DNA from 3 places in the Rhodoligotrophos appendicifer genome. Region 2 is predicted to be linked to each of the others. Evidence: predicted binding sites of a transcription regulator. Region 2 holds the regulator's gene; each other region holds the start of a gene.

Region 1 (3,205 bases), on a different contig from region 2:
CAGCACGCCGACGAAATCGAGGGCCTCTGCGATGACCCGACCAATGCGTTCAGCCTCGTTCGCCGTCTCTGCCGACACGCGGGCCGGTACGGTGGAGGTTTTGAGGATGTGGTTCTCGTGGTGGTTCTCGACGATCTCGTAGGGCGCGATCTGTCCGGCGGCACTCCGCGCCACGATGACGGAGCACTCAAGCGCGAAGGGCACGAATCCCTCGAGAACGCAGGGTGCATTCCCGATCTCAGACCAGACCGACTCCGGATCTGTCTCGCCACGTATGGCGATCTGCCCCTTGCCGTCATAGCCGAAGCGGCGGGTCTTCAGGATGGCCGGCCGGCCGATGTCCCGAAGCGCTGCGCCGAGATCCGCGGCCGAATCGACGGCGGCGAAGGGAGCGACAGAGAGCCCGAGGCTGCTTACGAAATGCTTCTCGTCGAGACGGTCCTGGGTGAGACGCAGGGCGCGTTCGCCCGGGAGGACCGGCACCTTCGACGCGAGGAAAGCGACAGTGAAATGCGGCACATTTTCGAATTCGAAGGTCACCCGGTCGACGCTGTCGACGAAGCGGGAAAGCGCCGCCTCGTCGTCATAGGCAGCGCAGGTGTGATGGCGCGTGACGTCGAAGGCGGGACTGTCGGGGTCGGGACAATAGACATGGCTGCGAAGACCGAGTTCGGCTGCGGCAAGGGCAAGCATGCGCCCGAGCTGCCCGCCGCCGAGAATGCCGATGGTGCCGCCTGGGGCAAGGGGAGGGGGTGTCACCCTTAGGCTCCCTCGACAGGAAACTCGGCCACCGCATCCGTCTGCGCCCGGCGCCAGGCGGCCAGACGCGCCGCAAGGGACGGGTCCGACAAGGCCAGGACGCTCGCCGCGAGCAATGCCGCATTGATTGCCCCCGGCCGGCCGATGGCCAGGGTGCCGACCGGGATGCCGGCCGGCATCTGGACGATGGACAGCAGGCTGTCCTGCCCGTGCAGCGACTTGCTCTCGATCGGCACGCCGAAGACGGGCAAGGGAGTCATGGATGCGGCCATGCCCGGCAGATGTGCCGCACCGCCAGCTCCGGCGATGATCACCTTGATGCCCTTGGCCTGGGCGGAACCCGCGAATTCATAGAGGCGATGCGGTGTGCGATGGGCGGAAATGATCCTCGCCTCATGAGAAACGCCCAGCGCTTCCAATATCTCGGTAGCGTGCCGCATCGTCGTCCAGTCGGACTGACTGCCCATGATGACCGCAACCTGGGGATTCTTGTCGCTCATGGCGTCTCCGAAGGGGCAACAGAGGCCCGAAAAAGGCGCGGATTATAAGGAAGGAAGGGGGTTCTGCAACCAGCGAAATTCGATGGCCTTGCTCACGCGATGATATCGGGGATCATCTGGTCCTCGATCAACGAGATCTTGTCCTTGAGCATGAGCTTTTGCTTCTTCAGGCGCCGCAGTTGCAGCTGGTCGCGCGCATTTGCCTCTTCGAGACTGGCGATCGCCACGTCGAGATCACGGTGCTGCTCCCGCAGATTGGCGAGCTTCTGCCGCAGATCTTCTGACTGGCCATCCATAAGGCGATCCTCCTGACCGCAAATTGTTGTGACTGAGGCGCTGCAGCGCAGGCGGCGTCCAGACTATACACCGGTCTGCGGAGGACTGGAATTCGACAAGTCAAACCCAATATGTCAATCTTGTCATGTGACGTTCAACGACAGGAGTGTGCCCATGTCCCTTCAGAATCATCTGGATGAACTGATGAATAAGCACCGGAACCTGGACGGCAAGATACACGACGCCGAGGCTCATCCATCCATAGATCCTCTGGAGGTTTTGGAGCTCAAGAAAGAGAAGCTCCGATTGAAGGACGAAATCAGCCGCATCGAGGCGCGCCTCGACAGCAGGCACTAGGCGGGCTCTTCCGCTCGCGGTCTTCGCATTCGGAAGCAGCTCTCGAAGAGTTGGACACTGGGGACCTAGATGTCCCTGGCGAGATCCCGAAGCTTGAACTTCTGAATCTTTCCTGTCGACGTTTTCGGCAGTTCCAAGAACACGACATGCCGCGGCGCCTTGTAACGGGCAAGCGCGCCACGGCAATATTCTATGATATCCTCGACACTTGCCGATTTGCCGGGCTTGAGCTCCACGAACGCGCAAGGGGACTCGCCCCAGCGCTCGTCCGGCTTCGCGACCACCGCCGCCGCTTGCACGGCCGGGTGTTTGTAGAGCACATCCTCCACCTCGATGGAGGAGATATTCTCCCCTCCTGAAATGATGATGTCCTTGGATCGATCCTTGATCTGGATGTAGCCATCGGCATGCATCACGCCGAGATCGCCCGAATGGAACCAGCCGCCGGCAAAGGCATCCTCGGTGGCCTTGGGGTTCTTGAGATACCCTTTCATGACGATGTTGCCACGGAACATGACCTCGCCGATCACCTCTCCATTGGCGGGCACAGCCTCCATCGTGTCCGGATCCATCACCGCCAAGTCGTCGAGAGCGGGATAGCGGACGCCTTGCCGCGCTTTCTTTTGCGCCCGCGCAGCTGCATCGAGGGCGTCCCACTCCTGCTTCCACTCGTTCACGACAGCCGGCCCATAAGTCTCGGTGAGGCCATAGACATGGGTAACCTCGAAGCCGGCATCCGCCATGGCCGAAAGGACCGCTTCCGGTGGCGGCGCGGCAGCGGTGATGAAGCTCACCGTGTGGGTGATCGGCCGCTTCTCCTCTTCGGTCGCATTGAGCAGCATCGACATGACGATCGGTGCCCCGCAGAGATGGGTCACCTTTTGGGCGGTGATGGCCTCATACATGGCCGCCGCCCGGACCGCGCGCAGGCAGACATGGGTGCCGACGGCGACCGACACCGACCAGGGAAAGCACCAGCCGTTGCAGTGGAACATGGGCAATGTCCACAGATAGACCGGATGCTTGCCCATATTGCCGGAGATGACATTGGCATAGCCCATGAGATGGGCGCCGCGGTGATGGTACACGACTCCTTTGGGATTGCCGGTCGTGCCGGACGTATAATTGAGCGAGATCGCATCCCACTCGTCGTCGGGTGCCGACCAGAGGTAATGCGGATCGCCTTCGGCCAGGAACGCCTCATAGTCCAGAGCGCCGAGCCGGGCCCCCGTCTGCGGGAATTCTGGATCATCATAGTCGATGATCAGGGGTTTCACGCTCGCCTGCGCCAGCGCCTCCGCCATGACCCCGGA
Region 2 (3,205 bases):
CCTCATCGCAGAGGAGCAGGATGCCCTCTTCATCGCAAAGAGCGCGCAGTGCGCGCAAGCTGCTGTGAGGCCAGACGCGCAGGCCGCCCTCACCGAGGATGGGTTCGATCAAAACGCCTGCCGTCTCAGGTCCGATCGCGGCCTTAATGGCTGCTATGTCACCGAAGGCCACTTGATCGAAGCCTTCCACGGGGGGTCCGAAACCCTCCAAATGCTTCTGCTGGCCGCCGGCCGCGATCGTCGCGAGTGTTCGGCCGTGAAACGCGCCTTCGATGGTCACAATGCGATAGCGTTCCGGGGCACCTTTTGCCCAATGATATCGACGCGCCATCTTGACGGCACATTCGATTGCCTCGGCGCCAGAGTTACAGAAGAACACCGTGTCGGCGAAGCTTGCTGCGATCAATCGCTCCGCGAGTCTTTGCTGACCCGGGATCTCGAAGATATTCGAGGTATGCCAGAGCTTCTCAGCCTGGTCTTTCAGCGCCTGCACCAGATGAGGATGTGCATGGCCAAGCGCGTTGACGGCAATGCCGGAGCCGAAATCGAGGTAGCTTTCGCCCTCGGCTGTAAAGAGATGTGCACCGACGCCCCGATCGAACGCTACGGGCATGCGAGCATAGGTGGGCAGGACCGCCGCAACCATTCGTCACTCCAAAAATCAAAGTGCCGCCGGTGTTCCGGCGGCACATGAGGCTGAAATCCCAGGTCAAGCTTAGTTTTTATAGGCTTTTTGAGAGCTAAGGTCAACGCGAAGGGCGAATTGCCGGGGCCTGAGTCAGAGCGCCACATGGACTGAGGAGTCCTGCAACCCGTAACTTTTAATTAACCAATTCCGATATCGGGCGCCGGAGAATTTCCTCTTGGGGAAAACCCCTCCGATTCGAGGTGTCGCGATTGCTAAGAGACCCCAAAACTAGTAGGGTGAATCCCTGGGAACTACGAAATATTGTCATTTTAACTAGGTATAGTCGTTTTGCGTCGGAGTGGATCTTTTCGCCGGCAAGCGTCAGGCGATTCTGCCAACACTTTCAGCGGGGTATTTTAATGTGGACCGATGAACGGGTTGATCTTCTGAAGCAACTTTGGAACGAAGGCCTCAGTGCCAGCCAAATTGCTAATAAGCTAGGAGAAGTCACTCGAAACGCGGTAATCGGCAAAGTTCACCGCTTGGGCCTCTCCGGCCGAGGGACGCCAGCACGAACGCAGCATAGCCGACCGCGCGTAAAGAGCCGGACGCACGGCGCGCCGGGTAAAATAACCCAGTTCCCGACAATGGGATCAAGCGCTCTGAAGGTCGAAGTTGAGACCGTCGCGGAGGCTTCGCCCGCGCCGAAGCCGATGCCTCTGCGGCAAGTGAATACATCGACGAGCGATCGTGTCAGTATCCTGCAATTGAGCGATAAGACGTGCAGATGGCCTCTGGGTGAGCCGGGAACCGAAACCTTCCACTTCTGCGGATGCTTGCCGAAAAGCGGTCTTCCCTATTGCGATACCCACGCTCGCTTGGCCTATCAGCCGCTTCAAGATCGGCGTCGCCTGAAGGTCAGAGGCGCAGCCTGATTTTCAAACCCGGGTCTGGGATATCAAGTGAACCTTTCGTCGAACGAATAACCCACCCCGCGTACGGTCCTGATCGGGTCTGCTTCCTTGCCCCGATTCAGGACGTTGCGCAAACGTCCGACATGCACGTCGACCGTTCTCTCATCGATGTAGATATCACGACCCCACACCGCGTTTAGAAGCTGCTCGCGACTATAAACGCGGCCTGCATTCCGCAAAAGATGCTCGAGAAGCTTGAACTCCGTCGGCGAGAGTGGGATGTCGCGGCCATTGCGGGTGACGCGCCTCGTTCTCAGGTCAACCTGAAGTTCACCAGCACGCAACACGTCAGCCACTATTTCCGGATTTGACCGACGGAGAACCGTTCGCACTCGTGCTACCAGTTCCGGCACAGAAAATGGTTTGACGACATAGTCGTCGGCCCCTGTTGCCAAGCCTCGGACGCGCTCCTGTTCTTCACCGCGGGCTGTCAGCATGATGATGGGAATGTCGCGTGTCTCACTCCGAGAGCGCAAGCGGCGACACAGCTCGATCCCTGAAAGCCCCGGCAGCATCCAATCCAGGATGATGAGGTCCGGGCGTTCCTCTTCTACCAGGACCTCGACTTCATCCCCGTTCATGGCACTCCGGGCACGAAAGCCTTCCGCTTCAAAATTGTAGGACAGCAGAACCTGCAGGGGTTCCTCGTCTTCTACAATCAAAATCGATGCGTTCATTGATCTACACTTGTCTTATTACCATTTCCAGCGTAGCGGATATTAGTCATACTCGTGGTATCGCTCTTGGGACGGTCATCATTAAGAGTTTGACCATGAACCAAGTAGTAGACATTCTCGGCTATGTTTGTGCAGTGATCACCGATGCGCTCTATATTTTTGGCGGCAAATAACAGGTGCGTGCACGATCCAATCGTTCTTGGATCTTCCATCATATAGGTCAACAATTCCCGGAACAGTGCATTATAGAGGCTATCAATAGCTTCGTCGGAGCGCCAGACTTCCATTGCCTTGTCTGCATCATGCTGGACGAGGGCATCAAGAACCAGCTTGAGCTGCTCGAGAGCAAGCCGCCCCATCTGATTAATGCCGGAGTATCCAGATGTCGGCCTTCCATCCGAAATGGCGAAGCTGCGTTTAGCGATGTTCTTGGCGAGATCGCCGATGCGCTCAAGATCCATTGCAGTGCGCAGGCCGACGACGACATGCCGCAAATCGCGCGCCATCGGCTGCCGCTTGGCGATGAGCAGGATCGAACGTTCTTCGACCTGATGTTCGAGGTCATCGAGCTTCTGGTCCCGCTTGATGATCTCCGATGCGCGTTCCACGTCGCGCTTTTCCAACGCATCGATCGCGCCCGCGAGTTGCTCCTCAGCCAGCCCACCCATTTGGGCTAAGCGGGTGTTGAAAGCAGCGATTTCTTCGTCGAATGATTTGACGATGTGTTCGCTCACGTCATTATCCTTTTCAATGGGCACAATCAGCCGAAGCGGCCTGTGATGTATTCTTCAGTTTTCTTGTTCGAAGGAGCTGTAAAGATCTTCTCAGTGACATCGAATTCCATCAACTCACCCAAATACATGAAGGCCGTGTATTTCGACACACGGGCTGCCTGCTGCATATTGTGAGTCACGATCGCAATCGTG
Region 3 (3,205 bases), 120 kb from region 2:
ACCGCTCGCGGTCGTCGCGGATCACCTTTTGAAACGCCACGATCCTCTCGAAGCCATGGCGGTCGTCCCGGATCATTTCCTTGAAGGTCCCGCCCCAGCCGTCCTTCTTCGTCATGTGATAGAAATAGGAAACGATCACGTCGCGCGGATCGCGCGTGAGATGGACCACGCGTTTGTTGTAGAGCCGCTCGTTGAAGCGAGAGACTTCCGATGGCAGCAGCCGCATGTCGCCCTTGGCGCCGGCATGGGTGAACTGCGGATCAACCCCCAGATCATGCAGCATGACCCGCAGCCAAGTCCGACCCGAGCGCGGGAAGGACACGATCCTGACCCGCTGCGTCTTGACCACGGCATTGTGGAAAAAACGCTTCAGACTTGCGTCCTGAAAGAGGAGGACCTTGTTTCCCCGACTGTCGAGCATCCGCGATTCCCTGGCATGACCATGGACATGGCCCAATTGTGCCGAAGAACTGCCAGAATTCCCGAGGGCTGGCCAGCAGGAATTCACAGGCTGAGGCTGTGAATTCCCGCTCTGCTAGCGTCCGATTTCACCATGCATGCGGGTATTCTCGCTCCGATAGAGGTCGACGTCAGAGAACCCGGCGGGTTTGCCGGTGAAGTAGATCCGCTCTGCGAGATTACCCTGGGCCTGACCGCCTCGGACTTGCTTGCGGCGCGCCTCCAGCGCAGCTTGAGACGGATAGGAGACGCGCGCAAAGGGTTCCCAGACGAGTTCGCCAGCGGCGCGGAACGCCTGAAGGTAGATGGTGGGTCCCGAGGTGCGCGTCTGCACGATGAAGCGGTTGCCGTTATAGGCGAAAATGGGATTTTGTTCCGCCGCCACTCCCGGCGAGATTGGGAAAGTCATTGTTAGAAAGAGTAAGAAAATCGCCCCTGTATGCCTGATCACCGACATGTCACGGATCCTCACGATCGCCCGCCCCCGGCCTCTGTTTCCGCAATGATTTCCGCCACCAAGCCGTGCAGACCGTCGCGGTAGCCGGTCCGCGCCGAAGGCTGCCCAGGGTCGGAAGTGATGACCACCGTCAGTTCCAGCGATGGAATGATATACAGCATCTGCCCGCCATAGCCCCAGGCGTAACGCACATCGTGATCGGCGATCCGGCGCAGGAACCAGCCATATCCATAACCGTCACCATTGTAACGGGAGGTGGTGCGCTGCTGCCAGGACTGCTGGATCCAAGCGGCGGGGACGACCTGCTGTCCCTCAGGCGTCTTGCCGCCATTGCGGTAGAGTTCGCCAAAGGCCAGCAGCGAGCTCGGACGCATCGCCATTTCGTTGCCGCCGAGATAGACGCCCTGCGGGTCGCGTGCCCAGGCACTGATGGCAAATCCGTCGACCGGGCCCAGCCAGTCCTGCGCAAGGGCGAAGGTGGAACGGCCGGTCTCGCGGGTCAAAATTGCCGACAGAAGGTGCGTCGAGCCGGTCGAATAGAGCATCTGCCCGCCCGGATCGTCTGCAAAGGGCTGTGCCAATGCCGACCGGACCCAGTTGGCGCTCGACACCCAGCGGCCGTAATTGGGACCGGAGGTGCGTCCCAGTCCCGCCTGCATGGAGAGGAGATTTCCGATGGTGACGTCTTCGAGGCGCGGATCGGCATCCTGCGGCAGGTCACGCTTCAGGAGAGGCGCAATTTTCTGGTCCGTGTCGGACAGCACGCCCTTGTCGATCGCGATGCCGACCAAGGCCGAAACGACCGACTTCGACGCCGACTTGATGTTCCTCGGCGCTGAAAGGGAAGCGCCGCCATAGGCCTGTTCCCCGACGACGTCCCCGTCTTTGGCGATGATGAGGGTCCGCAAAGGGTCGAGCTCCGCCGCCTTCTGTATCACCGCCGCATAGGCTTCGCGCGACGGTGCGGCCATTGCTGCACCGGGCACCAAAGGGGCGGTCAGGAGGAGAGACAAGAAGGTTCTGCGCTGCATCGCCCTCAACTGGGGTGATCACAGCCGATAATCACCTCCACGGCCGAGGAATCCGCGAAAAATCACGCCAAATTGACCAAAGGCCCGTTTCGGGTGTCATGCGATCGAGATCCGACCGTCACCAAACCTTCAACTGCGCGTGATTGAAGGTGCCGATGACGACTTTGCTTTCAGACACTGAACCCTCCACCCCCTTGCGACAGCACTGGATGTCCGTCCTCGCCAAGGCGCCGAGCGAGACCCTGGCGCGGCATTGGGCGGAGGAACCGACACGTCCCTCCTATCGCATGCTCAGGGCGCCGGAAACGGGGCTCGTCATGCTGCGCGGCAGGATCGGCGGGTCAGGTGCGCCCTTCAATGTCGGAGAGGCCACGGTGACGCGCTGTGCGGTCGAGCTCGACGGCGCTGCGGTCCTCGGACAGGCCTATGTGATGGGGACGGATCTGAGGCATGCGGAGATCGCCGCGGTCTATGACGCCCTGCTTCAGCACGGCGAAGCGCGGGCGCGGATCCTGGATTCGGTCATCACTCCCCTGGCCGCCGCCCAAGCCCGAAAGCGGCACGAACGGGCGTCGAAGGCTGCCGCGACAAAGGTCGATTTCTTCACGCTGGTTCGCGGTGAAGACGAATGAGGCTCGACATGCCGGTCCCAGGATTTGCGGCACCCGACACACAATCCGCAGACGCCTTCCGCCAGATCCTGGAGGCCGTATCGCGCCCCGGTCACATCAAGACCCTCGTCGGCCTGGAACAGGCTCCGCCGCCGCTCCACCTCACCACGGCGATCCTGCTTCTGACACTGGCGGACATGGACACGCCCCTGTGGCTCGATGCTCCCCTCGATAACGCCGCGGTCGCAGGGTTCCTTCGCTTTCATTGCGGCGCGCCCCTGGTGGAGAGCCGCGCCCGGGCGGCCTTTGCGGTCATTGCAGATCCCCAAAGCGTGGGACCTCTGGACGCCTTCAGTCTGGGAACACCCGAATATTCGGACCGCTCGACCACGCTCATCGTGCAGGTGGATGCGCTGCAGCCTGCAGGATCCCTGATCCTCACGGGCCCCGGGATCGAGACGGACCATCGGCTCGGCGTTTCACCCGACCATCCTCCCTTCTGGGCGGAGCTGTCTGCAAATCATCGCCGCTTTCCCATGGGTTGCGACGTGATCTTCGCCGCACCCAACGCGATCGCCGCCATTCCCAGGAGCACGACCATTCAGTTCGAGGAGCATTCCTGATGTATGTGGCGGTCAAGGGCGGCG

What was found. Region 2 encodes PhoB, which activates phosphate uptake and scavenging genes when phosphate is short. Its sites were predicted from a motif close to TGTCATNNANCTGTCAT; they were not measured.
Region 1: the regulator PhoB is predicted to act here: its motif matches at 1,677-1,693, upstream of FKM97_RS18055 (YdcH family protein).
Region 3: the regulator PhoB is predicted to act here: its motif matches at 2,064-2,080, upstream of phnG (phosphonate C-P lyase system protein PhnG).

Annotation. Positions count from the first base shown of each region.
Region 1 covers NZ_VHKL01000008.1:108,653-111,857, reverse strand. Annotated here, with positions in the region: gene FKM97_RS18070 (5-(carboxyamino)imidazole ribonucleotide synthase) at 1-759, opposite strand, end outside; gene purE (5-(carboxyamino)imidazole ribonucleotide mutase) at 762-1,259, opposite strand; gene FKM97_RS18060 (YdcH family protein) at 1,352-1,555, opposite strand; gene FKM97_RS18055 (YdcH family protein) at 1,710-1,892, shown strand; gene FKM97_RS18050 (acyl-CoA synthetase) at 1,958-3,205, opposite strand, start outside.
Region 2 covers NZ_VHKL01000001.1:544,450-547,654, reverse strand. Annotated here, with positions in the region: gene FKM97_RS02525 (aspartate aminotransferase family protein) at 1-646, opposite strand, end outside; gene FKM97_RS02520 (GcrA family cell cycle regulator) at 1,048-1,563, shown strand; gene phoB (phosphate regulon transcriptional regulator PhoB) at 1,587-2,279, opposite strand; gene phoU (phosphate signaling complex protein PhoU) at 2,276-3,013, opposite strand; gene pstB (phosphate ABC transporter ATP-binding protein PstB) at 3,040-3,205, opposite strand, start outside.
Region 3 covers NZ_VHKL01000001.1:664,247-667,451, reverse strand. Annotated here, with positions in the region: gene FKM97_RS03160 (sulfotransferase domain-containing protein) at 1-421, opposite strand, end outside; gene FKM97_RS03155 (hypothetical protein) at 536-916, opposite strand; gene FKM97_RS03150 (serine hydrolase domain-containing protein) at 928-1,947, opposite strand; gene phnG (phosphonate C-P lyase system protein PhnG) at 2,103-2,579, shown strand; gene phnH (phosphonate C-P lyase system protein PhnH) at 2,588-3,181, shown strand; gene FKM97_RS03135 (carbon-phosphorus lyase complex subunit) at 3,181-3,205, shown strand, end outside.